Novipirellula caenicola: one gene and its partner. The main gene of each other region encodes a partner of the protein of the gene in region 2 in a complex. Links are inferred from orthologs where the notes say so. Each region holds a gene or a part of one and is shown on either strand. Other genes may lie near its edges.

Region 1 (15,875 bases), on a different replicon or contig from region 2:
GAACCAATTCAGGATGCTCGGCACACATTCGCGACAAGCTGCCGAACACAACTCCCTTGGCGGCCAGCTCTTCATCAAGCGTTTCGCCAACAACGTAGCTATCGACGGTTTCAATCGAACCGCCAAGCTCGACGCCTTTGCGAAGCTGTGCCTTGGTCGGAGCGTCGCGTGATTCGGTCGCTGGAATTCCGAACTTGCCCAATTGGAAGGCGCGGATATCGGTGCGGATCCACTCTTCGTGACGTCGATCGGGCCAGCCCATTTTTTCGAAGTGCTGCCAAGCATCACGGCGAAGTTGGGTCAGCCAATCGGGTTCGCTTTGGGCCGCCAAAAATGAATCGAAACCGGCTTGATCGAACGTTAAAGTTGTCGTTTGCGTCATCTGAATTTAGTTAGCTTGAAGCGGCAAGCAGACACGCGTGCCACGTGGAGGAATGAGAGGCATGGTAGCCAAGGTCGCCGGCGCGAACGATCGGGCGGGTGCAATCGCCCGATCAGGTGACGTGATTTGGCTACGACTAAAGGAAAGGCGGGTAGGCGGCTTAGCCGACGCTGCCTTCCATTTGCAGCTGAATCAAGCGATTCATTTCGATCGCGTATTCCATTGGCAACTCTTTGACGAGAGGCTCGATGAAACCGTTGACGATCATCGTGCTCGCTTCTTGTTCGGTAAGCCCGCGGCTGAGCAGATAGAACATTTGTTCTTCGCCGATGCGCGACACACTCGCCTCGTGACCAATCTGAACGTCTTGTTCGGCAATCTCGATATAGGGGTAAGTGTCACTGCGGCTTTCAGGGTCCAAGATCAATGCGTCACAGACAACATTGTTTTTGCTGTTATGAGCACCGGGCTCGACGCGGACCAAGCCACGGTAACTGCTGCGGCCGCCGTTCTTGCTGATGCTCTTGCTAATGATTTGACCGGTCGTGTTCGGAGCACAATGGACCAGCTTGGCACCGGCGTCTTGGTGCTGGCCGGCACTCGAGAATGCGATCGACAAGATTTCACCGCGAGCACCCGGTTCCATCATGTGGACCGCGGGGTACTTCATCGTCAACTTGCTGCCGAGGTTGCCGTCGACCCATTCCATCGTCGCGTCGCCGTAAGCGTACGCACGCTTGGTGACTAGGTTGTAAATGTTGTTCGCCCAGTTTTGGATCGTCGTGTAGCGGCAACGTGCGTTGCGTTTGACGACCACTTCGACGACTGCACTGTGCAGGCTTTCGGTGCTGTACATCGGTGCGGTACAGCCTTCGACATAATGCACGCTGGCCCCTTCATCGACGATGATCAGCGTTCGTTCAAACTGCCCCATGCTTTCGGCGTTGATGCGGAAATACGCCTGCAGTGGGAAGTCAATGTGAACTCCCTTGGGAATGTAGATGAACGATCCGCCGGACCACACGGCGCTGTTGAGCGCTGCGAATTTGTTGTCTTCCGGCGGAATGATTTTGCCAAAGTGTTCACGCAGCAAATCAGGATGCTCGCGAACCGCGGTGTCGGTATCGGTAAAGATCACGCCTTGTTTGGCGAGGTCTTCTTCGAGCGATCCATAAACCACTTCGCTTTCAAATTGAGCCTTTACCCCCGCCAAGAATTTCTTCTCAGCCTCGGGAATGCCCAACTTGTCAAACGTGTCCTTGATTTCTTGGGGGACGTCGTCCCAGGTCTTGCCCTGATGATCGGTCGGTTTGAGGTAGTAATAGATATCTTGAAAATCGATATCAATTGCCCCGCCCCATTTTGGCATCGGTCGGGATTCAAAGATTTCCAGCGACTTGAGCCGGAATTCTCGCATCCAGTCGGGTTCGTTTTTGATGTCGGAAATTTGATTCACGACATCCTTATTCAAGCCTTTTTCAGCACGAAAGACGCCGGTGGTTTCCGTGCGGAAGTTGTACTTGTTAATTTCGCCAATGTCAGACTTTTCGGTCACATCAGTGGACATCGTATTTCCTAACGTATTCAAATTTCAAAGTGCAGTTTTATTCGTTTCTCGGACCCTAGCCCGCCGTCAGGCAGGACCCTTTGGGGTAGGCCCGTTTAGGCAACGCCTGCGTTTAGGCAAGGTTGCCCAGCCAAAGTTCAGCTAGCCTCTCATCCTCGGTCGCCTCGCAAGCAAGCTTCAAAAGCAAGCCAAGTGAAGCGATGGCGACGCTTGCCGATTCTTGCGAACCCGTGATTGCTCACGAGCCTTCCGTTTCTCACTAGCCTTGCAAAGGTCGCGGTTACACCGCGGCTTCTTCGGCCAGCATCTCTTGGTTGGCCGCTTCCGCTTCGGGGTACGCTTTGCGGATGCGGTCGTAACCGTGGCGATGTAGTTCTTCGGCCAACTCCGAGCCACCGGTTTCCACCAATCGGCCACCCAACATGACGTGGGTGTATTGAGGTGGATTGTGTTCGAGCAGTTTGTCGTGGTGCGTGATGATCAGCAGACCCATTTTCTGGTGTCCGATTTCCGCAATCGATTCGCTCGCCAAACGCACTGCGTCGGCATCCAAACCGCTGTCGGTTTCATCGAGAACCGCAAACTTGGGCTGCAGCATGGCAAGTTGCAGGATCTCGGCGCGTTTCATTTCGCCACCGGAAAAGCCGTCGTTGACATAGCGGCGTGCGAATTCTTCGTCCATTCGCAAATGTGCCATCTTTTCCTTCAATTCCTTACGGAACTCACGCATCGGGATCAATTCCTCGCCTTCCTTTCGGTCGGGGCGACGAACGTTGGTGGTTGCATGGCGAAGGAAGTCCGCCATCTTCACACCGGGGACCGCCATCGGTCGTTGGAACGCCATGAAGATTCCCGCGCGAGCACGTTCATCGGGCGACATGGCCAACACATCTTCGCCATCAAGCGTGATCGATCCGTCGGTGACTTCGTAGCCCGGATGACCCATGATCGCCAAGCCAAGCGTGCTTTTGCCGCTACCATTGGGACCCATCAAGGCGTGCGTCTCACCATGGTTGAGCGTCAAGTTGACGCCGCGAAGGATTGGCTTGTCGCCAACCGAAACGTGAAGGTTCTTGATCTGCAGTACGTGTGTCATGCTTGATTGCAAAAATTCAAAAGGAAGGGAATCGTTGTAAGTTGTATCGAGAGCACCATGTCGTTTAATTTGCTGAGTCCGACGGCTCACCCGTCGCAGCAAATTGGCAACAGTGGTCTCCATCGAGTCGACAACTGCTGAGGTGGACCGGGCGACCAAGCGCCTCGGATATCATTTCTTCTTCGAGTCGACACATCGCACGTTCGTCCGATGTGTCCGTGAGCGATGGGTACGGGCACGCGCAGATATCAAGCACGGGCAAGTCTCCCGCATGGGAAATCTCTGTCGTGATGTGACGATCGGTCAACATTTCCGACAATTTGATCATCCGTGACTCAAACGATTGGTCCTGATCGACTTCGCGATCGACCTGAGTCGCAAACTGACGTCCTAACCGGTTTGCCACCGAACTAAGTAACTGTTGGCGAATTTTGGGATCCGGGATCGCCAATATCTCTTGCCACATTGCCTCGGCCAACTCGGCGGGGTTCGCCCCGGCACGTCGATGTCCTCGCACTGTCAATCGATACTGGAATGTCGGTCGGCCACGTCCGGCAACAATCTTCTCGCGTTCAATCAGCCCTGATTCAAGCAACCGCTCAATCCGCTGGCGAATTGCAGTCGCCGTCACTCCGAGCTGTTCCGTCAAATCCCCAATGCCAAACGCGTCCCCGCTACGCATTGCCATCAATAATTCGCGATCAACCGACCGGAGTTCATCAATGGCAGCAGATGGGACTGAAGACGACGTCATGGACAACTTGGTTGGACGTAACGAAAAAACGTAACGAAAAGCGTGCGATCAGCAAAAATACCAACGCAACACAGTCATTATTGGGAGCAAACCTATTTTTGACAACCGCTGTTGTCAAAAATGCGTTCAATGGCGATCATGGGCACATCAACGCCGGTTTGAGGCCCCTAGAGTGGGCAATAGATGCCGCCAAGGCGACCGCATGATTTGAGTAGAGTCTCGCCGCCGGAGCACAGAGTCCCCCTGAGCAGCATGCGGATGAATTGTTATCATTTGCCGCTCTTGTGGTTTGTCGAGTAACAACATACTCATGCTTTGAACCGTCGCATACCCTCCACCCCCCTAACCGCTGATCGAGTCAATTATGAAGGCCGTCGCCGTTACGCCAGGCACCCCTAATAGCGTCCATCTCGAAGAAATTGCCAAGCCAACCCTGGACCAAGTTCCCAACGGCAACGGGGTCTTGGTCAAAGTGTTGAAGGTCGGAGTGGACGCCACCGATCGTGAAATCAATGACGCTTTGTACGGAAATGCGCCGACCGGAGACAAGCATCTGGTCATCGGACACGAGTGCTTTGGCATCGTCGAAGCGGTGGGAGACAACGTTCGCCGCGTCAAACCGGGTGACTATGTCACGGCAACCGTTCGCCGTCCTGGTGGGTCGATCTATGACATGATCGGCACCAACGATATGACCAGCGAGGAAGAGTACTACGAGCGCGGCATCAATCTGCGGCACGGTTTTTTGACCGAATATTTCGTTGACGAAGAAGAGTATATTGTTCGCGTCCCCGAGGGGCTGAAACACTTGCACGTCTTGCAGGAGCCGATGAGCTGTGCTGCAAAGGCAGTGCACCAAGCCTATGAAGCCCAGCACCGCATGAAGGTGTGGCGTCCCAGCGTCGCCTACGTACTGGGGGCCGGGCAGATCGGTTTGCTGACCACGTTGATCTTGAAGCTTCGCGGTCTGGAGGTCTACACGCTCGCTCGGGGTGAGGCGCCGAACTTAAAAGCCGAGATCGTCACGGGACTCGAAGCGAATTACATCAGCACTCGAGAAACGTCGATGGCCGAGCTTGTCAAAATTACTGGCAAGCCGGATTTGATCGTCGATGCAACCGGTAGCAGCCAATTGGCGTTCGAGTCGATGCAGCACTTGGGGCACAACGGCGTTGTCGTTTGGACCGGAATCACCGGAGGCGACAAGGTCACCGAAGTTCCCTCGGATAGCATCAACTTGCAATTCGTGCTCGGCAACAAACTGCTGCTCGGCAGTGTGAATGCAAACCGCAATCACTTTGAAATGGGGATTCGCGACCTCGCATTGGGCGAGATGATGTACCCCGGCGTGCTCGAGAAAATCTTGACGCATCCCGTCGATGGTCTGGACAACTACAAAGAGATGATGCGGTTGTTGGTCGAAGACAAAGACGCCTTAAAGGTCTTTGTCAACGTCGCAAATGAGTAGTCGGCTAGGTGGCTGAGCGATCCGGTTGCCGGCGGATCCATGGCCGGCGAATCCATGTCCGGCCAAAATAGCAAACGAAAAAAAGGGCCGCACTCACCGAGTGTGGCCCTTTTTCGTTGTTCTTGTCCGGCTCGACACGCCCCACTGCATTGCTAATGCAAACATGGGAGGATCACGCGGCTGAAGGGTTTTCTCTGTAGTGGACGAGGCAACGAGTCCCGTCGCGCCACGAAGTCGCTGGACTCGTTGCCTCGTCCACTACCTCCGAAGCTGACGGCGACCAACTCCCATCCTAGTAACGCTCTGGCGGAACGGCCCACGCGTCACCGGAGGGTTTCTAAAAGATGCGATCAAGTCGCCTTTCGCACAGAACGAGAGGCGACGGTTTCTTGTATTGCGAATGAAGTCTCGCAGGTTTGACTACAGCGCCAACAGCAGTCGGCTTGGTGCTTCGAGGTAGCCGATCACATCGTTTAGGAAGCGTGCCGCGGTTCCGCCATCGACCAAGCGGTGGTCGTAGGACAGGCTTAGCGGCATCATCAAACGAGGTTGGATGCTGTCGTCAGGCATCACGACGGGCAGTTTGCGGCTACGGCCAACCAACAAAATGGCTACTTCGGGTACGTTGACGATGGGCGTCGAGTATTGGCCGCCGATCGCTCCGAGGTTGCTGATTGTAAACGTGCCGCCCTTCAAATCGCTGACAGCGAACTGGCCACCGCGGACCTTGCCCGCCATTTCGGCCAATCCGCGAGCGATTTCAGGGATGCCGCGTTGATCGGTGTTCTGCATCACCGGTACGACCAAGCCGCGATCGGTATCCACGGCGATGCCGACATTGACGTAGTCTTTGTAGATGACTTGTTCGTTTTGCTCGTCGATCACCGCATTGATGCTGGGGTGATGTCGCAGTGCCGTGGCAACCGCTTTGATCAAGAACGGCATCGTGGTCAACTTCAGCCCTTGCGCCGCGTAATCATCTTTGCTCGATTGGCGAAGCCGTTCGAGGTCGGTGATGTCGGCGTCATCAAAATTGGTCACGCGAGGAACGGTCGACCAACTGGCGTGCATCTGTTTTGAGATCGTTTTGCGAATCTTGCTCATGCGTTCGACATGCACGCTGCCGAATTCATCGCTGCTGGCGGTGCCGGGTGCCGACGACACGCGGGCTGCCGCTTGGCTTGGCGCACTGGCGGCGGTGGGCGAGGTCGTAGTGGCTGCGGCGCCGCTGTTTCGTGCCGCCTGGTTTGCCGTTCGCACGACCGCCAAGACGTCGTCGCGAGTGATTCGGCCTGATTCACCGGTGCCTTGAACGGACGATAAATCGACGCCGACTTCGCGGGCAAAGCGGCGAATCGCAGGCCCAGCCGGGATCACTTGACCCGGTGCGGTCGTGGTCGCGACGGGAGCTGCAGCGGGTTGCGCCGGTGCGGGAGCCGCTTGAGGCGGTGGCGGTGCGGCGGCAGCCGGAGGTGCCGGAGCGGGAGTGGCCGGTGCTGGTGCTGCCGGAGCCGGCGATGGCGCCGCAGCTGCGGGAGCCGCTGGAGCTTCGGGCTTGGCTTCTGGCTTGGACTCGGCCTTGGGTTCAGCGGGGGCTTCGGGTTTAGGGTCTGCAGCCGGAGCGGCCGCTTCCGCTTCGACTTCCAGGATCACGCCACCGATGGCTACCGAGTCGCCTTCGCTGACAAGGATCTTGGTGACCTTTCCACCGACCGATGCCGGGACCGGCACGGTCGCTTTGTCGGTTTCCATTTCGACGATGTCTTGGCCTTTGCTAATCACGTCGCCGACCGACACAAAAATTTCCAGAACGTCACCAGATTCGATGCCGTCGCCCAATTCGGGAAGCTTTACTTCAGTTGCCATAAAAGAGTTTCTGGTAAGCAGATTTCAGTGGGATGTTTGTAACGTACGTTGTCTCAGGCAAGGAGACGCCTTCAACACAGGCGTCTCGGACATTGGCCTCGAACTAGGCAAAGTACGGATTGGGTTTGTCAGGGTCGATGCCAAGATCTTTGATCGCATCGGCCAGTTCCGCGGCGGTGAATAGGCCTGTTTTGGCCAACCGGGTGAGCGTTGCGTAGGTAACGCATTCCGCATCGACTTCGAAATGTCGTCGCAAGGCTTCGCGAGTTTCGCTGCGTCCCATGCCATCGGTACCCAGTACAAAGTAGTCGCCTGGGATCCAAGGTTGCAGTTGTTCACCAAGAGCTCGGACGTAATCGCTTGCCGAAATGAACGGGCCTTCGACGCCTTCGAGCTGTTCTTCGAGGTAGCTCTTGCGGGGCGTTTCGGTCGGGTGCAACATGTTCCAGCGGCTGCAGTCGGCGGCTTCGCGACGCAATTGCGTGTAGCTGGTCACGCTCCAAGCGTCGCTCGCGATGTTGTATTTCTCGGCAAGCATCTCTTGGGCTTTCAAGACGCAATTGAGGATGGCTCCACTGCCGAACAATTGAACGCGTGCCTTGGCACCTTCGACGTCGCGGCTGCGGAACTTGTACATCCCTTTGACGATGCCTTCTTCGCAACCTTCGGGCATCGCAGGATGCAAGTATTCCTCGTTTTCGCTCATCAAGTAATACATGCACTCTTCGCCATCTTGGTACATCCGTTTGAGGCCTTCCAAGATGATCACGACGACTTCGTACGCGAACGCAGGATCGTAAGCACGCACGGTCGGGAACGCGATCGCGTTGAGCAAACTGTGTCCGTCTTGGTGCTGAAGTCCTTCGCCGTTGAGCGTGGTTCGGCCAGCGGTACCGCCGATCAAAAAGCCCTTGGCTCGCATGTCCGCCGCGGCCCAAATCAGGTCGCCAATGCGTTGGAAGCCAAACATGCTGTAGTAGATAAAGAACGGAATCATGTTGACGCCGTGCGAGCTGTACGCGGTTCCGGCCGCGTTGAAGCTGCTCATCGATCCCGCTTCGGTGATCCCTTCTTCGAGGATTTGGCCGTCTTGCGATTCCTTGTAGTAGGTGATCAGCGACGAATCAACCGGCTCGTACAGCTGTCCGGCGTGAGCGTAGATGCTGAACTCGCGGAACATCCCTTCCATCCCAAAGGTGCGTGATTCATCAGGCACGATCGGGACCATGTATTTACCGACCTTCTTGTCACGGCACAACGCGATCAACGTTTGCACAACCGAGAACGTCGTGCTGCAGCTCTTGTCTTCGAGCCGGCTGATCAATTTTTTGTAGTCCGCAACCGTCGGCACTTCCATCGTCGGATGTGTCGTGGGGCGGCTAGGTACCGGGCCACCAAGAGCGGCGCGGCGTTCTTTCATGTACTTGATTTCTTGGCTATTGGCCGGCGGCGTATAGAACGGTGCCTTGCCAACCTCTTCGTCGCTGATCGGGATGCCAAACCGCGTGCGGAACTCGAGCAGTTCCTCTTCGTTCATTTTCTTTTGGTTGTGCGCGACGTTGCGGCCTTCGCCCGCTTCGCCAAGTCCATAGCCTTTGACGGTCTTGGCCAAAACGACGGTCGGTTTGCCGTTTTTCAGTTCCGTCGCCATCTTGTAGGCCGCGTATACCTTTTCAGGGTCGTGGCCACCGCGACGCATTTTTTCGAGTCGTTCGTCCGAGTAGTTTTCGACCAACTTCAGCAGTTCGGGGTACTTGCCAAAGAAGTGTTCGCGAATGTAGCTGCCCGGCATCCCGGTGTACTTTTGGTACTGGCCGTCGACGACTTCGTTCATCCGTTTGGCCAATAGACCAGTGGTGTCTTTGGCAAGCAGTTGATCCCAGTCGTCACCCCAGACGACTTTGATCACGTTCCATCCGGCACCGCGGAAAATCGATTCAAGCTCTTGGATCACCTTGCTGTTACCGCGAACCGGACCGTCGAGTCGTTGCAAGTTGCAGTTGATGACGAAGATCAGATTGTCAAGTTTCTCGCGGGCAGCGAGTCCGATCGCGCCAAGCGTTTCCGGTTCGTCACATTCGCCGTCACCAAGGAACGCCCAGACTTTTTGTCCCGACGTGTCTTTGATCCCGCGGTCGCGGAGGTATTCGTTAAAGCGAGCTTGATAGATCGCCATGATTGGACCGAGGCCCATCGAAACGGTGGGGTATTCCCAGAAATCAGGCATCAACCATGGATGCGGGTAGCTCGACAGTCCACCGCCAGGGGCAAGTTCACGACGAAAGTTCTCGAGGTTCTCTTCGCTCAAGCGGCCTTCGACAAACGCTCGGCTGTACATCCCCGGCGAAGCGTGCCCTTGGAAGTAAATCGTATCGCCCGAGTAACCGTCTTCGCCGCGTCCCTTGAAGAAGTGGTTGAAGGCAACTTCGTAAAGCGTCGCACTCGATGCAAACGTGCTGATGTGTCCGCCGACGCCGCCGGGACGTTTGTTCGCTCGCACGACCATTGCCATCGCGTTCCAGCGAACGATCGATTTGATGCGGCGTTCGATTTCGCGATTGCCGGGGTAGGCTGGTTGGTCTTTGGTGGGGATCGTGTTGACGTAGGGGGTGTTGGTGTCTTGGGCCGATTGGATCCCCTCTTCGGCAGCGCGATCGCGAAGCTGTTCGATCAGGAAACGAACACGATCCGGGCCTTTGCTCTTCAGCACATAGTCGAGTGACGACAACCACTCTTGTGTTTCCGCGGCATCCAAATCCAATTCGGCTGCGGGGGGAGCCAATTCGCCAAGATGCTGATCGACTTCGTTCTGGGCGACAGTTTTTGAGTCAGTCATATTCAATTTCTTCTTTCTATTACTGGGCTGTCCCGTAATCGCACCACTCAATTTTGTGCGGCCGTTTTTTTGTGCGAGTCTATTATGATTCGTCTGAGCGTGCAGATTAGCCGGATTAGGGTAAATACGGCAAGGGCGAGCAATTATTGGCGGATTGTCTTACCATGCAGCGAACCAAGGGGGACCCCGCGAGTGGACAAATGATGAGCAGCAATCATGCCTAGGAAAAACAAGAACGGGAATGCCCCAGATGGGGTATGTCTCGCCGTTCTCCATTCTAACGCATTTTGGTCACGCGAAGCAGGCGTCCATCGTGGATTCGCCATTGGAGTGATCGACTCTGCAGGAAGCGAGAATCCAGCAATATGAGAAGATTCTTTTCGGTACCCTAGCCTGCCTCTTCGAGCCGTCAAAGGTTTGCATTACGCTGCGGGAAACCGATCAACCAATCGCGATGCGAATGGGGCAAACGGTGCCGGGCGACGCAGCACCGGCGAGGGATGAATCAAGCAAAAAGGATCACGTGGTGGAGTTGCAATTTCGCGGAACGCATGCCGTCGTTACGGGGGCCTCGAGCGGTATTGGGCAATCGATCGCAATCGCTCTGGCTCGACGCGGCGTCAAGCGGATCGTAATTCACTATCGACATAATGTCGCAGGGGCTCAGCAGACGGCCGAAGCGTGCCGCCAACATGGAACCGAGCCCCTCCTGCTGGCAGCCGATTTGGCTGATCTGGCCGCCGCGGAATCGTTTGCCGAGCAGTGTTATCGTGAACTCGGATCGATTCATACGTGGATCAACAATGCCGGAGCGGATGTGTTGACGGGCGAGTTCGCCGAGCTTGATTTCACGGCAAAGCTACAGCAGTTGATCCAGGTCGATGTGATCGGCACGATCCATCTGGCTCGCCAAATCGCACCGCGAATGACCAGCGAGACGTTTGCGTTGCCACCGTCGATGGCGTTTATCGGGTGGGATCAATCGGCGTTTGGGATGGAGGGAGACGCAGGGCAAATGTTTGGAACCGTCAAGGCGGCGATCACCGCATTCGCCCTCAGTTTGGCTCAGACGTTGGCACCTCGAGTACGCGTGAACGTCATCGCCCCAGGCTGGATCCAAACTTCATGGGGCCAGGCAGCGAATGACTACTGGGACGGCCGCGCCCGCAATCAATCGCTGATGAAACGCTGGGGTACCCCCGAGGATGTGGCCCGAGCGATCGCATTTGTGTCGGATCCCGAAAACTCGTTCTTCAGCGGCCAAGTGGTACAAGTCAATGGCGGTTGGAATCGAAACTACGTTTCAACGTAGCGGCTCTTGGACAAGATTTCGCACAAGTTGTTTTCTAGAGCGGCAGGTCGATGAAGCGGTCTTCCATCCACCCGGGCCACTCACGAGACCGTCGGGTTTGTAAATGGGCCATGATGCAATCGACCCGCGGAAACGAAAAAAGGCTAGCTCGTTGCGGAGCTAGCCTTTCGTTCGGTTGATTGCGATGCTGGTTGCGGAGCGTTTTACAGGTTCGGTGTCGTGTACGGTTCGACGTCACCCACCATGTGGAAGTGGTTGTGGTCAATGTAAACCACTTCGATTGCGTCGCGGTCATGCAGCGTGTGCGGGACGGGGTAACCGATGATGGTTTTTTCGTCGAAGTAGATCGAGCACTTGTAGTGTGCGTGGTGCAGTTGGGCAGGGCCAATCAGCGGATAAAAGCGTGGTGGGTCAACGTAATCGGCGATCTTTTCTTTGATGATTCGCACGTTGTTGCGTTGCGTTTCCCAAATCAACGGAATGCCACCTTGGACCGGACGAGCCGATTCGAGGGCGTGCATCACTTCGTCGTCGCTCGGTGGGTCAAGTGCCACTGCGGTACCGCCGGACGTGGTGGGGCCCAAGATTGGAACACGGTCGTAGCGTTCTTTCTTCCAGAACTTTTCTTCTTGCTTGTGTTGGAAGTAAGGGCTAACGGGAAGGGGGTAGCCTAGAAAGCCCAGGTTGATGTTGGAGGCTCCGATTCCGTAGCATCCGGTGGAACCAATCGCCATGATTGCAATCATGCAAAATGCGATTCGCGGGGCGTGCGATTTTCTGGCAACACATGCTGTGCTTTCCCCATCGCGGTTGGTGGGCCGTACACATGTTGTTTTAGGAGTCTTCATCCGAGCAACCTTCCGGGGTTTCTTTTACGATTGATCGCAACCAGCGATCTGCGTAGTTCTAATATCGTGTGAACTTGGGAGGATCTTGCGGGTAATTCCGAAAGTTCCGAAAAACGGCAGAAAAGAATCCGGCCGATTCGTCACCAAAATGCGTTGCCGGCTCGCTAAAACCCGCAATTTCGTCCACGTCGCACGGTTTTGGCGACGTTGTCATCGCCTCACTGTGAAGCGGGGTTATCAGTCAAAAATGTCTGCAATTCAGCCGCCGCAGCTGCGACAATTTCGTGTTGATCCGCGAGCGATGGATCGCCACCGATTTCTGGGATCGCTGGGTGATTTCTTCGCGATCCGGCGGTAGCGCGATCGCGGTGCCGCGGATTCGCAATCGATCAATAGAAAAAGCTCTTGATCAATAAAAAAAGCTCGTGAACAGCGAACTGTTACACGAGCTTTGTTACTCAGAGCGATTAGCTAGCGGATCGTCGACCCGTTGCCATCTTAGCGATCGGTGAAGTCCAAGAACCACCAACCATCGTCCCATTCTAGGCTAACCTTACGCCATCCCAGCGGTACTTGTGGGTACGGATAGAACGGGCCGATGTAAGGCCATGCCGATGGGCTGTACTGCTGTGGGTAAGTCAAAGCAGCATAGTTGGGGTAAGACGCGTAACCTGGCCAAGCATAGTTGGGCAAGTTAGGTGCATCGTACCGCGGAGCTCCACCGCCAGTGTAAGGAGCCATTGGCACAGGTTGTCCCATCACAGGAGCTCCTGGCACGCCGCCATAACCGACCGGGGCCGCTTGGACCGGTTGTGGTTGCTGGCTCATGCGGTAAGGAGCCGCCATGGCTGGGGCGGGGCCTTGGTTGGCCGCCATACGAGCTTGCATCTGCGGTGCCGGTGCAGCTTGCAACGCTGGCGGTTTTGGCAGATGAGGCAGCTCGGCTTGAGCGACTTCGATCGTGTCACGCACGCCTGCGACTCCTGGAGTCGACTCGGCGATACGAATAATCGCATCACGTTGGCTCTGCGAAGCGGCGCGTCCTTTCAAGTGAACGACACCACCATGGCTGGTCACATCGACACCAAAGCCACGGAGTTTGCCCGATTTCTGGGCTTGTCCGAGAGCTCCGACGACGGCCGAAACCACTTGCTCGTCTTCGCTTGGAATGGGCGACGCGTTCAGCTCCACTGCGGCAGTCGGGCGAATTTCGCCTGGCATCGCCTCAGGGGCCTCAAAGTGAGGCATGGCAGCTTGAACGATCGTCGATTCGCTAACCGATGACGATTCTTCCTTCACTTCTTGTTTTTGAATCGCAGCGGCTTTCGCAGCCAAAGCTTGGCTGAACGAAAAGTTCGATTCACGGGGTTGGTTGCGATTGGATTTCGCGACTGCGTTTGAAGTCGAATCCGCTTTCGCAGGTTTGACTGATTCTTCAATCGCAGGGGCGGGGGTTACAACCGCAACGCTCTTTGCTGGTTTGACGACCACTGCGGTCGCCTTTTCTGCCTCGGGGGCGTGACCGTTGATCGTCACTTCGTCGACAATGTTTTGGATCCCTTCGATGCCTGAAGCAGTCTTCAGGACGAGATCTTTTTGCGCCGACTGGCTGACGTTGCCGCGGAACAGCACGACGCCATTGTCAACTTTCATGTCGAGCGTGAAGTCCTTCAACGCTCCCGAGTCACGGTTGACTTTCAACCGTTGAATAATTTGCTGAGCGATTTCTCGGTCGCCGCCAAAGACCTGCATAGGTCCTAAAGCGGCGATCGCGGCAATCGCCAATCCGAAATACGTCCGTCGCATGGAAATGCCTCCCTACAGTGCTAAATCGCTCCGATGCGAATAACCAGTCGGAGGCCCAGTCGCCCGGTGCGACAAGGATTTTAGGATGTCACCATCGGTGGTAACTGATCCTCCGACCGATCTGATCAGACCGGTGTTGTTGGTTGTTTCGGCCATTTGGAGGTCCGTTAGGTAGGTTTTTTCCAATTTTGTCGCCGATTACGGTTATTCGGTGCCGCTGGCCCCGTGAAACTTGTGTTTTACACCGAAGTGCGGCGTGAAACCGATGTTTCACAGTCAGCTGCCCCTCTGCCGCAGGGCCACGCAAGTGCGATCGGTTTTGTTTGCGACAAGCTAGCGTTTGGGAGGCCCGCGAAATCCACGAACCATCATCGTGATCGAGATCAGCGTCGCCGCCGCAGGAACAACGGCGAAGATCAACCGAGGCTGTGCCGCCAATACCATTAGCGAGACGACTCCGATGACTGCCACCGCCGGCGGAAACCATCGCGCCGGCCGACGTAGTGACGGCCAAGCCAACCACAACGCGGCCAGCACCAACCCGATGCGTCCCATCGCCGCAGCGGCGAATTTGCTCGAACTCTCCCCGCCCAACCACCATGCCGTCGCACTGCCCAACAGCAGCGCGATCGCAAGCACCAACAACAGTGGGCGACGGAAATTTGGAGGGAGCGTTGCGGACATGCCGAAATCAGCAATCAAAAACAAGAAACTGGCGGTTGGTCAGCCGTCACTTTAGTTACTAGGGGCGTTGACGGTAACCTTGGTTTGCGGAACCGATTGAGACTCCGGCGACCGAGTCGCTACAATGCCACCGCCCCGTGGTCATGGTCGACGCGGAGAGCCAAATGCCGACGTAATTCGAGAGAAAACAATGAAATACCTTTGCTTTAGCGATCTGCACTGTGACACGGCGGCCGCGGAAAAATTGGTGGCGATGTCCGAGAACGTCGACGTCGTGATCGGTGCAGGCGACTTTGCGAACCAGCATCGTGGAATCTCCGACACGTTGAATATCTTGGCGGCGATCGAGAAACCATCCGTTCTCGTGCCCGGAAATGGAGAAACCGCCGAAGAGTTAAAGCAGGCCGCAGCCTCGTGGAAAACCGCCACTGTCTTGCACGGCGATGGATGTGAAGCCCTTGGGGTCCAATTCTGGGGTGTCGGCGGCGGGATCCCCGTGACCCCATTTGGTGCCTGGAGCTACGACTTTGACGAAGAACAGGCGGCCGAGATGCTCAAGGGATGTCCCGAAGGGGGCGTCTTGGTGGTTCATTCGCCGCCAATCGATAGCGTTGATCACGACACCGGGGGACGCGTCCGTGGCAGCCAAGCGATTCGTGATATCGTCGAAGCAAGAAAACCCAAATTGGTCGTCTGTGGCCATATCCACAGCGACTGGGGCAAGCAGGTGCATATCGGATCGTCCCTGGTGCTCAATGCAGGTCCATCCGGAGTGGTGGTTGAGATTCCCTAGCGGAGCACGTTTGCCTGGTTGAACGTTTGCGTAGCGAGTCGTTCGACCAAGCACACTGACTCGCTCGCTTAGGCAAGCTCGTCGTAGACAAGTTGCTGGTCAAACCAGACGCGGAAACGGCGGATCCTCAATCCTCGTGTGAATTGGATCTCGATCCGGCCAGCGATGGGTTCGCTCGGTAGCGCCTCGTTTTCATGCGTCGCAGGCTGGGTGGATTGCGTGGTGGTTTGCGAGTTGTGCCAGGCTTCCGCCGGAACGGTGAACGAGACACTTGGGCTGATGTTCAGCCAGCTGACTTTCCACCAAACCACAACGCCGTTGATCTCCACTTTCTGGCGAAACCACCAGCCGCTGTAGACCAACGTCCCGGTGAACGGGCGTTGATAATGAATCACGCGGTACAGGAACCGACGGGTGATCAAGGTGGCGTGGTCTCCAAACACCCCTCGTTCGGTAGGTAGTT
Region 2 (15,880 bases):
CGCGGGCTTCGACGCCCGCCATGATGTTGCTTTCGTCATTGCCGGTACAGGCAACGAAGTAATCGACCGTCCCCGCGCCTTCATCTTCCAAAATGCTCCGCCGATTTGCATTGGCATTGATCACGGTAACGTCGGGCAGCGTTTTAGAGAGATGGTCACATCGATCGATGTCGCGTTCCAAAAGCACGATGCGATAATCATGTGGGCTGAGTGATCCGGCCAAGTGGAATCCGGTTTCGCCGCCGCCGGCAATCATCACTCGTTTTCGTGACCTGCGTTCTTCGGCTTCGGCGCCAAATGTGCCTCGTGCCTTGGTGACTGCATCGGGCATCCCAATCAAGCTGACCCGGTCGCCTGATTTCAGTTCGTCTTCGCCGCTGGCGATCCACATTCGGCCTTCTCGCGCGATCGAGCCGACACGGACGTTGCCGGGGATCTTTAGTTCGCGAAGCCGAGTACCCGCCGCGCTGGCATTGTTGGTGATTTGCATCTCGTAGACCTCCAATTGTCCACGAGCAAAGTGTTCCAGTGGAATCGCATCTGGGTTGCGAATCGCGCGCGTCAACTCGAATGCCGTCAATTGTTCGAGCGACAGGATGCTATCGATATTGAAATGGCGCTGGTAATCAAATGTGCTGAGATCGCCAAAGGCGGGTGCGTAGACCCGTGCGATGCTGCGGCGTGCCCCCAATGCCTTTGCCATGCTGGCGGCAACAATATTGACTTCGTCATCGCCGGTCACGGCCAACACGATATCGGCGCTACAGACGTCGGCTTGAAACAACACCGTGCTTTGCGAAGCGTTCCCCTGGATCGCCCGCACATCCAATTCGCTGTTAATTCGGCGAACGTTTGCCGGATCGTTGTCGACTACCGTCACGCTGTGTCGACGCCGACAAAGAATGTCGGCGATCCAGCGGCCCACCGTTCCGGCACCCAAAGTCAGAACTCGCACTAGATCATCCAATTCAAAAGGCAAAGGACCACGAAAATGAAAGCCATAAATCCACAGATCCATCGCCCCGTGCCTAACGCATGTTTGATGATCAATGAATTGTCTTCATGCCGTGTCGCACCAAACACCAACGAGATCGAAATCAACAAAGGCACAAAGTACAGCAGGTAGGTGGGTGAAATGGAAAGCATCGTCAATCAATTCGCTGCAAAGAGTAATGAGAAAGAACCCAGCTCGATAATCCGTGGTCCGGCACAAGATTGAACGAGATAGGTTGGCCGCACGAATTTCCGTCTAGGGTTTGGACCCCAACGCGGGCGAAGGGATCTCGGCATCGCTGCTGTCTTTGTCGCCATCCTTGTCATCGTCGCCTTCTTTTTTTCGTCCGCTAATCGGAACCGAAAGCGGGCCTCCGAACGCATCGTAGATCACCAAGATATTCAGCAGTCCTGCGATCACTGTGTACCACGTCCCCATCTCGTATCCCGCGCCGTGGCGAGCAAACCAAGCCGAGACATCATCGGCATTGTTTTCAATCACCGGGCGACGTGGCGGCGCCATAAATCCGCCCCACAGCGGTTCGTAACTATTCAGTGTTCGTCCATCTTCGGTCATCACTCGCATCCGGTTCCCTTGCACCAACGCTGGAAACGCGGCGACCCCGACCCCGGCTTGCAGAAAGTAATGCCAACGTTTGTCACCAGGCTGCCATGATGCGTACACCACGTGCCCCCCACCGAGTGCAAACCCCAGAACCCAGGTAGAAAGAATGCAAACAAAAAATAACGCCGCTTTGCTGGTGCGCCCTTGGTAATAATGTCCGGCACCGGGCAGCAACCAAGCTAAGAACGCGGCAAGAGATCGATTGCGAAGATCGACACGGAGTCCATCGACCGCGATCACATTGTCTTCATTAGAGGGCATGAGCTTCGTTGGCTTTCAATATTTCGTATTTCGTGGGCAAGTGATTTTCATTGAGCCGTCTGTTGCGACCAAACGGCTATTGTGCGGAAAAGGGATGTTTGGCGGTAGCCGAATCTGAACGCGGATACGACTGCCCGCTTCGCAATCGACAAACCGCTTCGCAGTGGCATGCCCGCTTCGCAATGACTTAGTCGCTTCGCGATGGAAGCAATGCGTGCCCGATGGGACATTCGCACGCCCCCACGCAATCTTGGTCTTTCGCTGAAGCTTGGTTTTTCAATAGGTTCCCCCGACGATGGTCCGTTGCGATTGAACCGCAATTACCGGCGCTGCTGCTAGTGCGCGTATCGGATCTGCCTTGACGCTCCCCTGGTTGGTTTCTTATTTACCAGAATCCATGCCTGATCTTCCTCCATTTTGATGGCCTTCGCTATGACCCGGATTTTGTTGAACTCTACCCTTTTTGCTTTCCTACTCGTCGCGACCGTCGGTTGTGGCGGTTCCGAGGATGTTGCCCAGCAAGCATCCCCCAAAGCCAATGTCGCCAGCACCACGGCAAAATCGCCTGCCGAAACCTCGGCAACCGACGTGGTGAGTCAATTTTTGGACCAAGTTCGTCGCGGCGGAGAGAATTCAGGCGCCGGCGAATTGCTGACCCAACGAGCCCAATCGGAACTCAAACGGATTGGTCGCACCGTGCAACCGATTGGTTCGCCGGACGCTCGTTTTAACGTGACCCAGGCGCGTGAAGTGCCGAATGAACCTAATTCAATGCTGGTCCAAAGCATCTGGAGCGAACCAGGCCCCGAAGGCACCCAAAATGACTTCGAAGTCGTCTGGGCTGTGCAACGCGAAACCGCAGGCTGGCGGATCTCGGGCCTCGCAATGGAGATCGATCCTACCGAGCCACCGATCGTGATCGACTTTGAAAACGGCGACGAAATGGCCAAGCTGCTGACCGGCAGCGAGGGATCCGAAACGTCAAGCGAAAATGGCGCACAAGCGGCCAAACCTGCCGCCGAAGCGGTTTCTCGCTAAGAATTCTGGCAAAATTTATCATTGCCATTTGTTCACTGATTTGCCCCGCAATACGTCGAGGGCAAACACCACCCGAACGGCCTGCTGTGGCCGGAAAAATCGGCACAACCTGAACTAAAAAGGTTCAGATTTGGCTGATTTTGAGCACATTCCTTGTGACATTCTTACCCAGCTTCACATTCCGAAGCTTGCGGCACGCGAAATGCCGTGATTCGTCCGCCGTCAAATTCAAGCAAAAAATCCTTGCATGGATCGTATTGGGTGGATTGACACGATTTTTCCCAAGGTTACTGTAGCGGCGAAATTGCGCGAGCCGTAAACCCAGCCCATACCCCCTATCTTGAAACGATAGGGACCTGGAACACGGTTCGAAGATCTTTCGGTAGTCGATGATGTTATCGGCGGTTGGATCGACGCGATGGGCCGTGGGATTATGGCCTAAATAAATTTTGATGTGCGAATTCGGATCGCACCAAACTCCGAACACTTGGGAGATCTTTATGAATCGGACTGTGGTGAGCGGCATTGCCGCATTCGCACTGTTGATCGGTGCAGCAGTAGTCATGAGCGAAACCGCTGAAGCAGGACACCATGGCGGTGGACTTTTCAGCCGACTGCACGCCAAACAGTGTGGCGGTGGATGCGCTCAACCGTCGTGCGGCGGTTGTGCTGTTGAAAAAAGCTGTGGCGGTGGATTGTTCGCACGCTTGAAGGCCAAGCACGCAGCTCCTTGCTGTGCTGCTGAACCCGTTTGCTGCGAGCCAGCACCTGCACCTGTTTGCTGCGAACCAGCACCGGCGCCAGTTTGCTGCGAGCCAGCTCCAGCACCTGCATGCTGCCCTGAGCCAACCTGTGGCCACAAGAAGCATTGCGGCTTGTTCGGCAAACTGAAAGCCCGCAAGAGCGGCTGCGGATGTGCAGCTGAGCCAACTTGCTGCGAAGCAGCACCGGTTGTCGAAGCTCCTTGCTGTGGTGGCGAAGTTGCTGCACCCGCACCTGCAGCTCCTTGCTGTGGTGGCGATGCTCCTGCTGCTGTTCAAAGCAGCGAAGGCTTCGAACTTGCTCCAGGCGAAACTCTCGTTCCTGGCAGCGTTACCACTGGCGCTGCTGCTGAAGCCGCTCCAGCTCCAGAAGCTGCTCCCGCTCCTGCTCCAGAGAGCAGCAGCGATGCACCTCCAGCTCCAACTGCTGACGCTAACACCGACATCTAGTCGAAGCGGGTCTAACCATCGTGTTAGACCAAACAGCGAAGATCTTGAAACCTCGCCGATTCCAAACGGAATCAGCGAGGTTTTTTCATGCGCTGGCGGCTAGCCTTTGGTGCGTGATGCAGAGAAGCGAGCCCGATGCCACGTGTTCGCCGCAGCGGCACGAAGGTCACTCGCTTAGCAAGTCGATGATGTCGGGCCGCAACCGGCTGACATCATTCTGGTCCTCGAGGTCGTCGGGCTTTAGATACAGCCGGTCTTGCTGATCCGCGTCGCGAACGTAGTACCATCGCGATGTCGACACCGCGACCGAGCCATTGTCGCTACACGTCGTCACACGTGGTTGGAATTCGGAATCGCTGCTAGCCCAAGTCGATGGATCGATCAGTCGATCGGGCTCAGTCTTGATCTTGGCCAACAGCGCGGGCAACGAATTTGCATTGACCACTCGCTTGTCACGCACGGGACCTAGATCGCTGACGATCATCGGCACCCGATGATGACAACTACGCAGCGGCCCTGCGCGATAGCCGATCGCATCATTTTGCCCGAGACTAAAACCGCTGGTTCCCGCCAACACCACGATCGGATCCAAATCGCCGACGTACTCGAACAGCAACGCCAACATGCGATCCAACAGCCGGACTTGGCAACCGTAAGTCCGCATCCACGCCACCGCAAGATCGGGATGCGATTGCTCGGTCAACTTGGCCTGCGGCGTCATCACATCGGGAAAGACCCACGGGGGCATCTCGCAATCGGCTTCATCCAGTGCCGCATCGGTCTCGGGCAACAGATCCAATTCTTCGCTTGGTTCGCCTGCCGACAGCTCGTCAGCATCCAGCGGCACCAGCCATCGGGGCGCATCCCAGCAGTGGACCAACGATTGCGTGTGCAACCACCATACGGCCGCCGGGTCGGGATCCTCGATTCGCGAAAACAGGCTCGCAAAGACGCGGGCGAGATGTGTTTCTTCGAGCTCTTCGGCCGGCAACTGATCCGCAGCCGGCGGATCCAAGTCAATCAGCCAAGATTGGTCAAAATCAGCATCCAACGACTGCTGTGACACTCGAGGATCGTCGGTGATCAGTTCGACGGTTCCCAATTCGTTCCAGCGTGGGATCCAGTGGTCGGGATCGTGCGAAGAGGGCGGCCGAAACCAATCCGCCAACACCTTCAATCCATCGTCGTGCTCGGCGATCGCTCGATCCCATAGACAACCGCGGCTAGCGAGCAAGTCGATCGCGGGCGTTTCATTCCACGAAGCCCCATAGCAACCGAGTGCGGATGCAGCCAAGCCTTCGACCGAGATCACGATCATTTTTCGCTCATTCATGGGCGTTACTTTGACGAACCCGCCGATTCGCTACAACCGGCCCATCCGGCAAAAGACAGCAAAGTTCCCGGCAGGGTTGCCGCGATCGAGCCGAAACGGCCAACGGCTGTGACGTAGCGTTGAGAGTCATGCGATGGGTCACGTGACGCCCCGGGGTCAAACAAGACTTCACGATTCTGAATTTTCCTGATTCATCCAATTGCGGAAACCAACCGAGCAATGAATTACACTTCCACTGTAGCTCCCTTTGGCATTCCTGTGGCTGTGCCTGCAATGAACGAACCTCGCAATCCAAGCGATTCCGCTGCTGCCGCGACGGTGCCACAACCGGCTCCGCCGCTGCCGGATCGAATTCGTAGTGAAGTTTGGGATGTGCCTTTTGATCATCTAACGCTTGCCGAAGCGGTGGATTGGATCGAGTGCTTGGTTCAGCGACGTGTCCCCAGTTACGTGATCACCGCAAATCTAAACTACTGCATGCTGCATCATCGCGATCCCGCGGTCGGCGCGATCACCGACGACGCGGACCTAATCCTTGCCGACGGACAACCGATTGTATTGCGGAGCCGATTGTCCAAAGCACCGATTCCCGAACGGGTCGCCGGCAGCGAAATGATCTACCACCTAGCCGAACGCTGCAGCGATAACGGTTGGGGAATCTACTTTCTTGGTGGTGAAGAGGGCGTGGCGGCACAGTGCGCCAACAAGCTACAAACAATGTATCCCGGGCTGAAGATTTCGGGCGTCGAATCGCCGCCGTTTCGCCAACTCAGCGAACGCGAACAACATGAACAGGATCAACGCATCAAGAAATCAGGTGCAGCAATCCTGTTGGTCGCATTTGGGCAACCCAAAGGCGAGAAATGGATCCACGAGAACTACAAACGATTGGGGATCCCGGTCAGCATCCAGCTCGGCGCGTCGTTTGACTTTATCGCCGGAACGGCCAAGCGAGCACCGATGGCTTGGCAAAAGATCGGGATGGAATGGGCTTATCGGATGTGCAGCGACCCGAAACGGCTCGTCCCTCGCTACGCAAAAAACGCGACCTTTTTATTGGGCGCGTTGATCGAAGATTGGAAGCGTTTGGTCACAAGTTGGGGAATGGGCGATTGGAGCAATCGCCCCGAGCGATAAACGCATTGCTCGCGGGTGTCCTAACCGCGGCATTTGAAATGCCCCCACGAAAGTCTTGACGGCTTGTTGATTTAGTGAAGGTTCCTGCGGCAAGGGGTGTAGGATGGACTTCCTAGTCCGTCAATGGTGGATTCGACGGACTAGGAAGTCCATCGTACAACTAAATCAACAAACAGTTGACGACTTCCGCTACGAGGTCTGGCGTCCGCTACGACTACCTTTAGCTAGCTGCGGCAGCAGGCTTCTTTTTCGGCTTGTAGATTTCGGTGGCCGTACCGAAGTGGACTTCGCCTGCGTTCATCAACGTTTCGCTGAGTGTCGGGTGCGGGTGAACGCTTTCGGTGATGTCATGCACTTCGCAACCCATCTCGATCGCCAACACGGCTTCGGCGATCAATTCGCCTGCACCGCTGCCGACGATGCCACAACCGAGCACGCGTTGGGTCTCCGGATCGACCAACCATTTGGTTAACCCATCGGTGATGTTCAAAGCTTGAGCGCGGCCGCTCGCGGCCCATGGATAAACTTCGACATCGACCTTGCGGCCGGCCGCCTTGGCTTCGCCTTCGGTCAAACCGGCCCAGGCAATTTCGGGGTCGGTAAAGACCACTGCGGGAATCGCAACTTTGTCAAACGCGGCAGGTTTGCCCGCGATGACTTCGGCTGCCACGCGGCCTTCGTGGGTCGCTTTGTGAGCGAGCATTGGATCGCCTGCGACGTCACCAATCGCGAAAATATGCGGGTCGGCGGTACGTTGCTGAGCGTCACATTCGATGAAGCCGCGGTCATTGACCACCACGTTGGTGTTTTCCAATCCGAGCCCGCGAGTCACCGGACGACGTCCGATGCTGATCAGCACGCGATCGAATTTTTCATGACCAAAGTGGGCGGGACCTTCAAAGGTGACTTGGATCTTGTCGCCGTCTTCGGCCAATGAGCCGACTTTGGTATTGAGCAGCACGCGGCCATCGCACATTTGGTTGATGCGTTTGGCGAGCGGTTTGACGAGGTCCCGATCGGCTCCGGGCAACAAGCCTTCGGCGAGCTCGACCACCGTGACTTTCGAGCCGAGATGAGCATACACGCTGCCCATTTCCAACCCGATGTAACCGCCACCGACGACCAACAAGGTTTCGGGGATATCGGCGAGCGCGAGAGCACCGGTGCTGTCCATCACACGATCGCTGCCAATGTCGAACGCGGGCGGCATGGTCGGCACGCTGCCGGTCGCGACGATGCAGTGGTCGAAGGTCAATTCGCCACCCTCGGGGATTGATTCGTCATCGCCTTCGAGTTTCAGTGTGGTCGAGTTCAGGAACGTGCCCCGCGCTTGGATCACGGTCACGTTGCGGCGTTTCGCCAATTGGCCCAAACCGCCGGTCAAATTCGAGATCACTTTCTCTTTGCGAGCTCGCACTTTGTCGACATCGATCTTGGGTTTTTCGTCATACACGACGCCCCAATCTTCACGCAGCTCGTCCACTTCGCTGATCACCTTGGCAACATGCAGAAGCGCCTTGCTAGGGATACAGCCACGCAGCAGACAGGTGCCACCGAGTCGAGGCTCGGCTTCGACGATCGTCACATCAAGGCCTTCGTCGGCAGCCAAAAACGCGGCTGCGTAACCACCAGGACCACCACCGAGAACAACAACAGGACTATGCATCAGAGGAGATTGCCTCTCAAAAAAGCGATTAGGACGATTCGTAAAGCCAGCCTGCCGCAACCATTCGTTTCGGCTGCGAGGCCAAAGGAGACGCCATTATAAACAGAACCGGCAACCTAAATTGCCGGTTCTGATGGATGACCATGTACCAAGCCGGCGGCAAACCAAAGTGGGCTCGACACAAAAAAGTGTGGTTTCACCCGAACTTTGGGGGGCTTGATACGCAAAGGGAAACGCAGGATCGCGAATGCTTATCGTGACAAGAATTCGACGACGCTGTTCGCATCCACGGGCAAACTGATGTCGCTCGCTCCGGGAAGTCCCAACACGGTTGCCTTCAAGTTTTCGCTATCGAAGGTGACCCAATCCAGTGCGTCGGGCGAAGCGTTGGCGATCACGCCGCGATAAAGATTCTTCAAATTTTCACGACCACGGACTTCGACGATATCGCCAGGGCGAAGCTGGTAGCTTGGCTTGGTGACCTTCACGCCGTTGACGCGGAAGTGACCGTGGGTGATGCCTTGGCGTGCTTGAGGACGAGTCTTGGTGAAACCAACGCGGCGAACCACGTTGTCCAAACGACGCTCGCACATCAACAGCAACAATTCACCGGTGTTACCCGATTTACGACCAACCGCATCAAAGTAACGACGAAGCTGACGCTCGCCCAAACCATAATAGTGCTTGATCTTTTGCTTCTCCATCAACGCCATCCCGTAGTTACTCGGGCGACGTCCACGAACGTGCATCCCGGGCGGGGTGTTACGTCGGTCCAATGCACGTGCGGCACCGGCGGTTTCATAAAGAAGGGCACCGAGGCGACGGTTGATTCTTGCTTTGGGGCCTGTGTATCGGGCCATACTGCTTTACCTTTTTGCGTCCAGGACGCGGTTTGGGGACATCGGCAGGAGGAAGTCGCTGAGCAACAAAATCTGCAAGCGAACTACTGCCAGCGTGCGATTCGCGGGGGGACGGAAAAATCCGTCCAACTCCACTACTGGTGTCGACCATTGACACCAGGCGTTCACACATCGAATTCGAGGAAGCCCGAAAGTGTCGCTTCCGGAGCCAATTTTGACAAGAGGAAGCGGGACGAATTGGGCTAGAAACGCGGAAAACAGGCCAAAATCACCCGCGTCTGCCGATCGCGGTGAGATTTCCGCCCCCCGGCGGCTTAGCGGTCGATCTCGTATTCGGTGATCTTGCGGTATGCGGTTGCCCGGCTGATCCCGAGCAGGGCCGCCGCCTCAGGAACGCTGCCGCCGGTACGCTCGAGCGCCTTGCGAATCAACCGACGCTCCCATTCGTCCAACCGGAGGGTGTCCAGCCGGCTCAATCCCGCGTCTCGCAACCCAAGATCGTCGGCTTCGATGGCCGGATCATCGGCCATCACCACCGCGCTGTCGATCACGTTTCGCAATTGACGCACGTTGCCGGGCCAGGCGTATTCCAGCAATCGCGTCCGTGCTTCGTCGCTGATCGCCAACAGGGGGCGACCGTGTTGGCGGCGAAAATGTTCCAAAAAGTGACCGACCAACAATTCGATATCGTCACCGCGATCACGCAGCGGCGGCACAAGCAGTTCGAACACGCTGAGTCGATAAAACAGGTCTTCTCGGAAACGTTTCTCGCGGACAAATTCGGCCAAGTCACGATTGGTCGCGGCGATCACCCGCACGTCCACCAACACCTCTTCGGTCGCACCGACTGGCAAAAACGGATGTCCCTCGAGGATTCGCAACAATTTCGCTTGGCCTTCGAGCGTCAACTCGCCCACTTCGTCCAAAAACAAAGTGCCGGTATGAGCTTGCTGGAACCAACCAATATGGTCGCTGTCGGCGCCGGTGAACGATCCTTTGCGATGACCAAACAATTGGCTTTCGATCAAATCGTGAGGAATCGCGGCACAGTTGACGGTCAACATCGGACGCCTGGATCGGCGGCTTGCCCGATGCACCGCGCGGGCCACCAACTCCTTTCCAACCCCGCTTTCTCCGCGAATCAGCACACTGCCGCTGGCGTTGCCCACGCGTTCGATCCGCTCTTTTAACTTTTGCATCACCGCGCTGGACCCGACCAATTCGTCCGAGTCCGCGTTTCGGTCGGCGATCCGCCGACGGTCCGCCCGCAGCGAATCCCGTTCGAACGCTTGGCTCAACCCGATCGACAACAAACGGGCGGCGGCAACCGTCAACTCAAATTGCGATTCACTAAATTTCGGTTCACGACGGTACAGCTGCAGCACCCCGACGTTGGTATCGTCGCTGCCGATCGGGGCGTAGATGATGTCGGACCACATTTGATCCTTGCCCGTCGATCCCATTTCGCTTGCGCCCGATTTTGCCGGGTCATTGATCCAAACCGCCTCTCCCTCTTTGACGATCCGTTTCAACAACGATTTTTCGATGGTCACCAAGTCGGCAGCATCGGCGGGCTCAACGCGTCGCGGTTTCAAGCGTCCGTCACCCGAATCAAATGACAATCCGACCACATCCGCATCGGTTCGATCGCGAAGCAATTCAATCAGCGTGCTGATCACCTCGTCGGGACTTTCGCAACGCAGCAAACTGAGACTCAGCGAGTACAGATCCATCAAGTGGCCGGTCGCGGCAACCTTGGCGATTGGGTCCTCGTCTTCGCCGCTCCAGCGATGCTCGGTCTTGACCGATTCCCAGGCGATCGTCTGCGTCAGCGATGTTTCTTCGGTCGATTCCCCGGCGGGCTCGATCAACTCGAGTTCGGTGGCACCAATTTTGACCGTGTGGTGGTTTAGCATCCGAGCATGGTCGGTTTTCTGGTCGTTGACCAAAGTTCCATTGCGACTGCTGGTGTCGCGCAGATGCCAATTCCCGTCCTCAAAATAGATGACGGCATGGAAACGCGAACTGACGGGGTCCGTCAGCATGATTTCACAACTCTTCCCTCGTCCGATATGCATCGGCCGTTCCGGGTCGAGATTAAATTGCCGGCCTTTCTGAGGCCCGCTGCGCACCATCAAATATGCTGTCATCTGTCGCTTCTTGGCGTCATGAACACTCGATACCGTTCGAGCCGTCCAGCGGCTTCCCATCGGAAAGCAACAACCGGACCTTTATTCGTCTCATTTTAAGACATCGTAATATCACTGTGTCAAAAGAGATAGCAAAAGTAGCCGGAATATCCGAAACAAGCTCTTGCTGCGAAATCGCGAGTCGAGGACATCCGCTCTACGAAACCGCACTGTTTTCTGTCAACGGCATCTGATTGTTCTGTCAACGGCATCCGATTGGTAGACGCCGATGACAGTTTCAGCGGGCGTCAATGACGATTGATCAGCGATCCTCGCGCGACCGTCAAAACAGAACACGGAAGGCCAAAAAGGCATCGCTGTGAAGTATTTTTTCTTATCGCGTTTGAGCTAATTTAGCGTCGCGAACGTCGTGCGTGACTGTCGCTCGACGGATGCCTCTCGAAACGGTTGACGAGTTACGCTACTGAAAAATGCTTCGCGGCGTTGCCCTAAAAGGGCTCGGGCGGAGGCGAGATCAGTTTGTTTTCCTCAATCGCTTGCGACAGCGACTTTAGCGCGACGGGCAACGGTTGCGGATTGCGATCCAGTTTTTCCCACCACTGCGTCACGACATCGCCTGCGATCGCGGCATCGCTGAGACGCCACAATCGGGTTGCCGCCGAAATGGGCAGGGCGTTGCTGGGTACGAGATCCAGCTCCGCTGCAGCCCGCAGCACCAACGGCACCGAGCCGAACGCCCAAGCCGACGTCAACGATGCAGGACGCCCAAACGTGCTGTCGCCCGGTTTGGAGGTCAGCGATTTTTGCGTGATATGTTGTTCGATGGCCACTCGCGTGACCAACCACGCCACCCGCAACACCTCCGGCACACTGGGCAACGCATCGGTCAACATCGCCTCGATCCAAACGGCGGCGTTTTTGCCTTCGTCGCTGCCAGGTTCAAATCCGCCATCACCCCCACGAACCGGCTGGACGAACAAGCCATCGACGCTGGCGGGCCACCAATTTCCCGGAGGACTTTGCCCCCAAATCTGCTTGGCGACCTGGTTCAACAACCCGCGACCGACCGTGTCCCAGCGTTCTCGCAGCGGCCGCGAGCGTAGTTCGAGCTGATCGAGCAAACGAGGAAAGCGATTGCCGACCACGATTCGGCATTCATCCAATTGGCGAACGATCCCACGCGTGGTCTGATCGACCTGCAACTCACTACACCCTGAGGCGACCAGCGCGGTTTCGCAGGCCGCCCGCGTTTCATCACAGCCGATCGACTCGCGAACCAACCGGTTCCAAAAGCCGCGCATATCAATCGACGAAGAGAGCAAACGCTCGTTGATCGCGGTGGCGTACGGCACTAGCGCCTGCTCGAGCTTTTCGTCGGTACAGGTGGCCCCCACTGCAACCGAATAGGCTGCGTGAATCGTCGAAAGGGCGGTATCCGGTTTCCAACGAAGCCGTGGTGATGAAGCCAACGTCCCCTCCTAGCCTTCGGCGCTCAGATGATCCTGAATCCAACACTCGAGTTCCTCAAAATCCACTGGCGGATATTTCGAGAGATCCGGGCGCAACCGCTTGGCTTCGTGCAGATAAACGTGGTGGATTTCGGATTGCGGTTTGTCGGTATTCCAGTGCAGCATGACTCGGATGCAGCGTGGCAGCGAGCCTTCGACCGACACTTCGTAACCACACAGCAGCGGCACTTCGAGCCACCCGAGTTGGCGGGCGGCCAAGGCGGGAAACTCGGCCGTCAAATCCGAAGTGACCGTGAAGAAAGCGCTCGCGACGTCCGCCGATTCGATCTCGTTCTGACGGATCATCAACGCAAGTAATTGACGAGTCGCGGTGAGAATTTGATCACGATCATCTTTCTCAACGCTGGTCGCACCTCGCACACCACGGCAAACTGTCATCGCTAGAAGGTCTCTTCAATAAAAAACAAAATTAGACGGGCAATCGCCGTTCCCCACACCTCACCGCGTGCGGAGCCGCAATGGATCATCGGGCAAACACGACGCTAGCCCGACCTCGGATCACCGCTACTATAGAATAACTGGCCCATGACCGATAACTGGGTACAGTTCAGAATCGCGATTTGCCCCTGCTGTGGCAGCGGTGTCTGCGGCAAATCCGCACGGCCTGCAGTCAAAATGGGACGGAAAACGGAAGTTTCCTGGTCGCAAAATTTTCAGCCACCCTTCACTACGGAGTGACAATGACCGAACGCACTCGGCATCAAGAAAAGATTATCAAGAATTACTATGAAAATCGCGATTCGATCGGGCTGCAAAAGGCCCAAGAGGCGGTGACCGAACTGTACCTCAGCGAAGGCAAGAAGCGAGCCCAGGTATGGAAGCGGCTGACCAGCCATTTAGCCAAAATTGGCTTGAAAGAGGACCAGATCGCTAAATTGCAGGAAGACGACAACCCTGAGCAGCTCGCCAAATTGCTCGAAAAATACGTCTAGCAATTCGTCACCGGCAAACACGCTGGCGTCGCGGATCGTGTCAAACCGCGACGGCTGCCCCCAGGCTCGAATGTCCCCTGGCTTGAAATTCCTGGGCTTGAAATACGCGAGCTCAAGCTACACGGGATCGAAATTGTTCGCTCAGGCTCGGCTTCTTCCCCCCATTCACGAATGACAAGCGTTGCTGACTTCGTGAATCGCGGGAGGGGGTGCTGATTGAATTAGCCGTTTTGGGCCAACCCGGTGGAGCATTTTCAGGCGACCAAATTACGGTGTTGGCGTTTTATAGGCGACGCTCGCCAAAGCGTGGTTGGTTGCCACGCAGATGCGAGACACCACCTTCTGGCGAAGGCAGCTACAGGAGATGCGTCGCCATTCGGTTTCGGCCATCGCCGCGGTCTTGCCGCCACCCAACCGGGGAAAACGCCCCATGCCATCGATTTTGGCACTAAACAGGTGGCTTTTGTAGCGGTGCGGCGCGAGCCGCCCGGTCTAGATCGAACGTTTTTTCACGCCGCAACCGGACGGTTCGCGCCGTACCGCTACCCAAAGTAGACGGCAACGGGCGAATGGCCCTTGCCGTCTTGAACGATCCCTGACCGGCTAGGCCAAAGGATCGGCAGTTGCTTCGGGGCGTTGGAGTCCCGCTTACGGGATTAACCAGAACGCTCCGGTCATCGCAGCGGCTTGTGTCAAACCGCCTCGTAAACTGATCGGCACCGGAGGTTTGATCCACGGAGCACAGTTGCCGGGGCGATAGTAACCCAGGGCGTATTGGCATTCGTTCGGAGCGTGCACTCCCATCTTGTAAGGCAACACCGCGATATTGACAAAGAAGTGGGCGGACGAAACAACCGGTTGCCACAGTGGACCACGGGTATGCCCGTAGCGTTCGAGGTTAACATCCTCAAAGTACAATGGCTTGTGACACAAATTGGATGCCTTCCACGTCATCGTGGTGTTCTGCCATGAACGCTCGGTGTAGGCAACCTGCTGGATCAAACACTCCTTGGGCAACCCCCAATTCTCGGAGATGTAGGCCAAGTCGGCTTCGCTGAGTCGATTGATCGAAAGTTCTTCGGTCGTGCCATGGGCAGTCTGAATCACTGCTTTTTCGTAAGCCAAGTCGACCAAGCGTCCCGAGGCGAGGGGACGTCCGTCGATCGTTCGCCATTGGCGGTCGCTCTGACTTTCGTCGAACTTGGTCTTCAGTTTTTGGTATTCCGTTTCGCTGATCACGTCCGGCCGAAACGGCGGGCTGATGTCCAACGACAACTTATCGATCGTTTGCGATGCAATGCGTTGACGGAAATCTTCGCACGAGATCCCTGCGGTTTGTTTCAAATCGTCCACTCCATCGAATCGGCCGACACCATCGTCGTCGCGTCCGGAGCGTTGATCCAAGCGATCACGTTCGCGTTCGCTCGCGGCTGATCGTCCGCCATCGGGATTGCCAAAGGGGTTCTCGAAACGATCCTTTTGATCCGAGGGTGACTCGGGACTGTCGTCGCCACGATCGTGTGGACTTGGCAGCGGTTGGATACTGCCTTCTTCTTTCAAGAAATCGCCGAGCGAGCGACCATCTTGCGCCGGCTTGGATTGCCGTGGGCTGGTGCGTTCGCCTTGAGGGCTGGGCAGCAACTCGAGTTTCGATTGTGGGTCGGGCTTGGTTCCCGGTGCAGGCAGCGATCGCGAGCGAGGCATCGCACCGGATCCATCACGCAATTGGTTGGTCGAACGAGGATTGGCTTGCGACGGCGGTGCGAATCCAGGATTACGCGGCGCCGCTTGACGCCCCTGGGTTGTCCCTTCACCAAACGGATTTTCAAAGAAGTCCGTCTTCGGCCGCGCCGCTTGACGAAGCTGACCCGACGATTCAGCTGGCAACGAAAACCCGCCGCCTTGCTGAGGCGCGGTCAACCATGTGGTTCGTTCGACGGGTTCCGATTCGGCTGCGGGATCGGCATTGACCGCACGCAGTTCTGGAGCGGATTGAGCTTGCTGCAGCGGATTTGCCGGTTGGCTTTGAACGGCCGATACCGGGCGAACCATCATCGTCGAAGCCCCAGCGTCAACCGCCTGTTGGCTAACCGCATGAGTGGCAACCGCTTGCGAATGCGCCGCTTGTTGCTGCGGCACACCTCC

The links.
Region 1: the proteins of lpdA (region 2) and ABEA92_RS20255 are in contact, whole or in part, in a crystal structure (PDB 1EBD), measured with the Geobacillus stearothermophilus proteins. The link is inferred for Novipirellula caenicola from one-to-one orthologs. Residues at the interface, in WP_049624544.1 of Geobacillus stearothermophilus: Pro340, Ser341, Asp344, Tyr345, Arg403, Asp406, Val408, Glu431, Ala432, Gly433, Asp438; in WP_033016211.1 of Geobacillus stearothermophilus: Ile130, Ala131, Met132, Pro133, Arg136, Arg140, Glu141, Asn155, Arg157.

Annotation. Positions count from the first base shown.
Region 1 is NZ_BAABRO010000011.1:226,227-242,101, forward strand. The notes cover bases 4,911-7,768. They hold ABEA92_RS20255 (2-oxo acid dehydrogenase subunit E2), read right to left. Parts: upstream 7,134-7,768; coding sequence 5,688-7,133; downstream 4,911-5,687. Other genes in these bases: ABEA92_RS20250 (glucose 1-dehydrogenase), read left to right, coding at 4,911-5,267; aceE (pyruvate dehydrogenase (acetyl-transferring), homodimeric type), read right to left, coding at 7,237-7,768. Outside these bases: Fe-S cluster assembly protein SufD, read right to left, coding at 1-382; Fe-S cluster assembly protein SufB, read right to left, coding at 543-1,949; Fe-S cluster assembly ATPase SufC, read right to left, coding at 2,230-3,045; ABEA92_RS20245 (helix-turn-helix transcriptional regulator), read right to left, coding at 3,110-3,799; more of ABEA92_RS20250, read left to right, coding at 4,152-4,910; more of aceE, read right to left, coding at 7,769-9,969; ABEA92_RS20265 (SDR family NAD(P)-dependent oxidoreductase), read left to right, coding at 10,424-11,281; ABEA92_RS20270 (hypothetical protein), read right to left, coding at 11,485-12,027; ABEA92_RS20275 (BON domain-containing protein), read right to left, coding at 12,628-13,935; ABEA92_RS20280 (hypothetical protein), read right to left, coding at 14,269-14,619; ABEA92_RS20285 (metallophosphoesterase family protein), read left to right, coding at 14,810-15,412; ABEA92_RS20290 (hypothetical protein), read right to left, coding at 15,481-15,875.
Region 2 is NZ_BAABRO010000019.1:59,988-75,867, forward strand. The notes cover bases 6,042-8,904. They hold lpdA (dihydrolipoyl dehydrogenase), read right to left. Parts: upstream 8,265-8,904; coding sequence 6,819-8,264; downstream 6,042-6,818. Other genes in these bases: ABEA92_RS25990 (WecB/TagA/CpsF family glycosyltransferase), read left to right, coding at 6,042-6,598; rpsD (30S ribosomal protein S4), read right to left, coding at 8,516-8,904. In the rest of the region: Trk system potassium transporter TrkA, read right to left, coding at 1-955; ABEA92_RS25960 (hypothetical protein), read right to left, coding at 955-1,146; ABEA92_RS25965 (DUF6677 family protein), read right to left, coding at 1,250-1,879; ABEA92_RS25970 (hypothetical protein), read left to right, coding at 2,327-2,917; ABEA92_RS25975 (hypothetical protein), read right to left, coding at 3,524-3,907; ABEA92_RS25980 (hypothetical protein), read left to right, coding at 3,890-4,231; ABEA92_RS25985 (alkaline phosphatase family protein), read right to left, coding at 4,295-5,461; more of ABEA92_RS25990, read left to right, coding at 5,735-6,041; more of rpsD, read right to left, coding at 8,905-9,124; ABEA92_RS26005 (sigma 54-interacting transcriptional regulator), read right to left, coding at 9,439-11,334; ABEA92_RS26010 (hypothetical protein), read right to left, coding at 11,763-12,743; aroH (chorismate mutase), read right to left, coding at 12,753-13,181; ABEA92_RS26020 (hypothetical protein), read left to right, coding at 13,484-13,735; ABEA92_RS26025 (hypothetical protein), read right to left, coding at 14,003-14,167; ABEA92_RS26030 (hypothetical protein), read right to left, coding at 14,384-15,880. UniProt on the Escherichia coli protein: Lipoamide dehydrogenase is a component of the glycine cleavage system as well as of the alpha-ketoacid dehydrogenase complexes.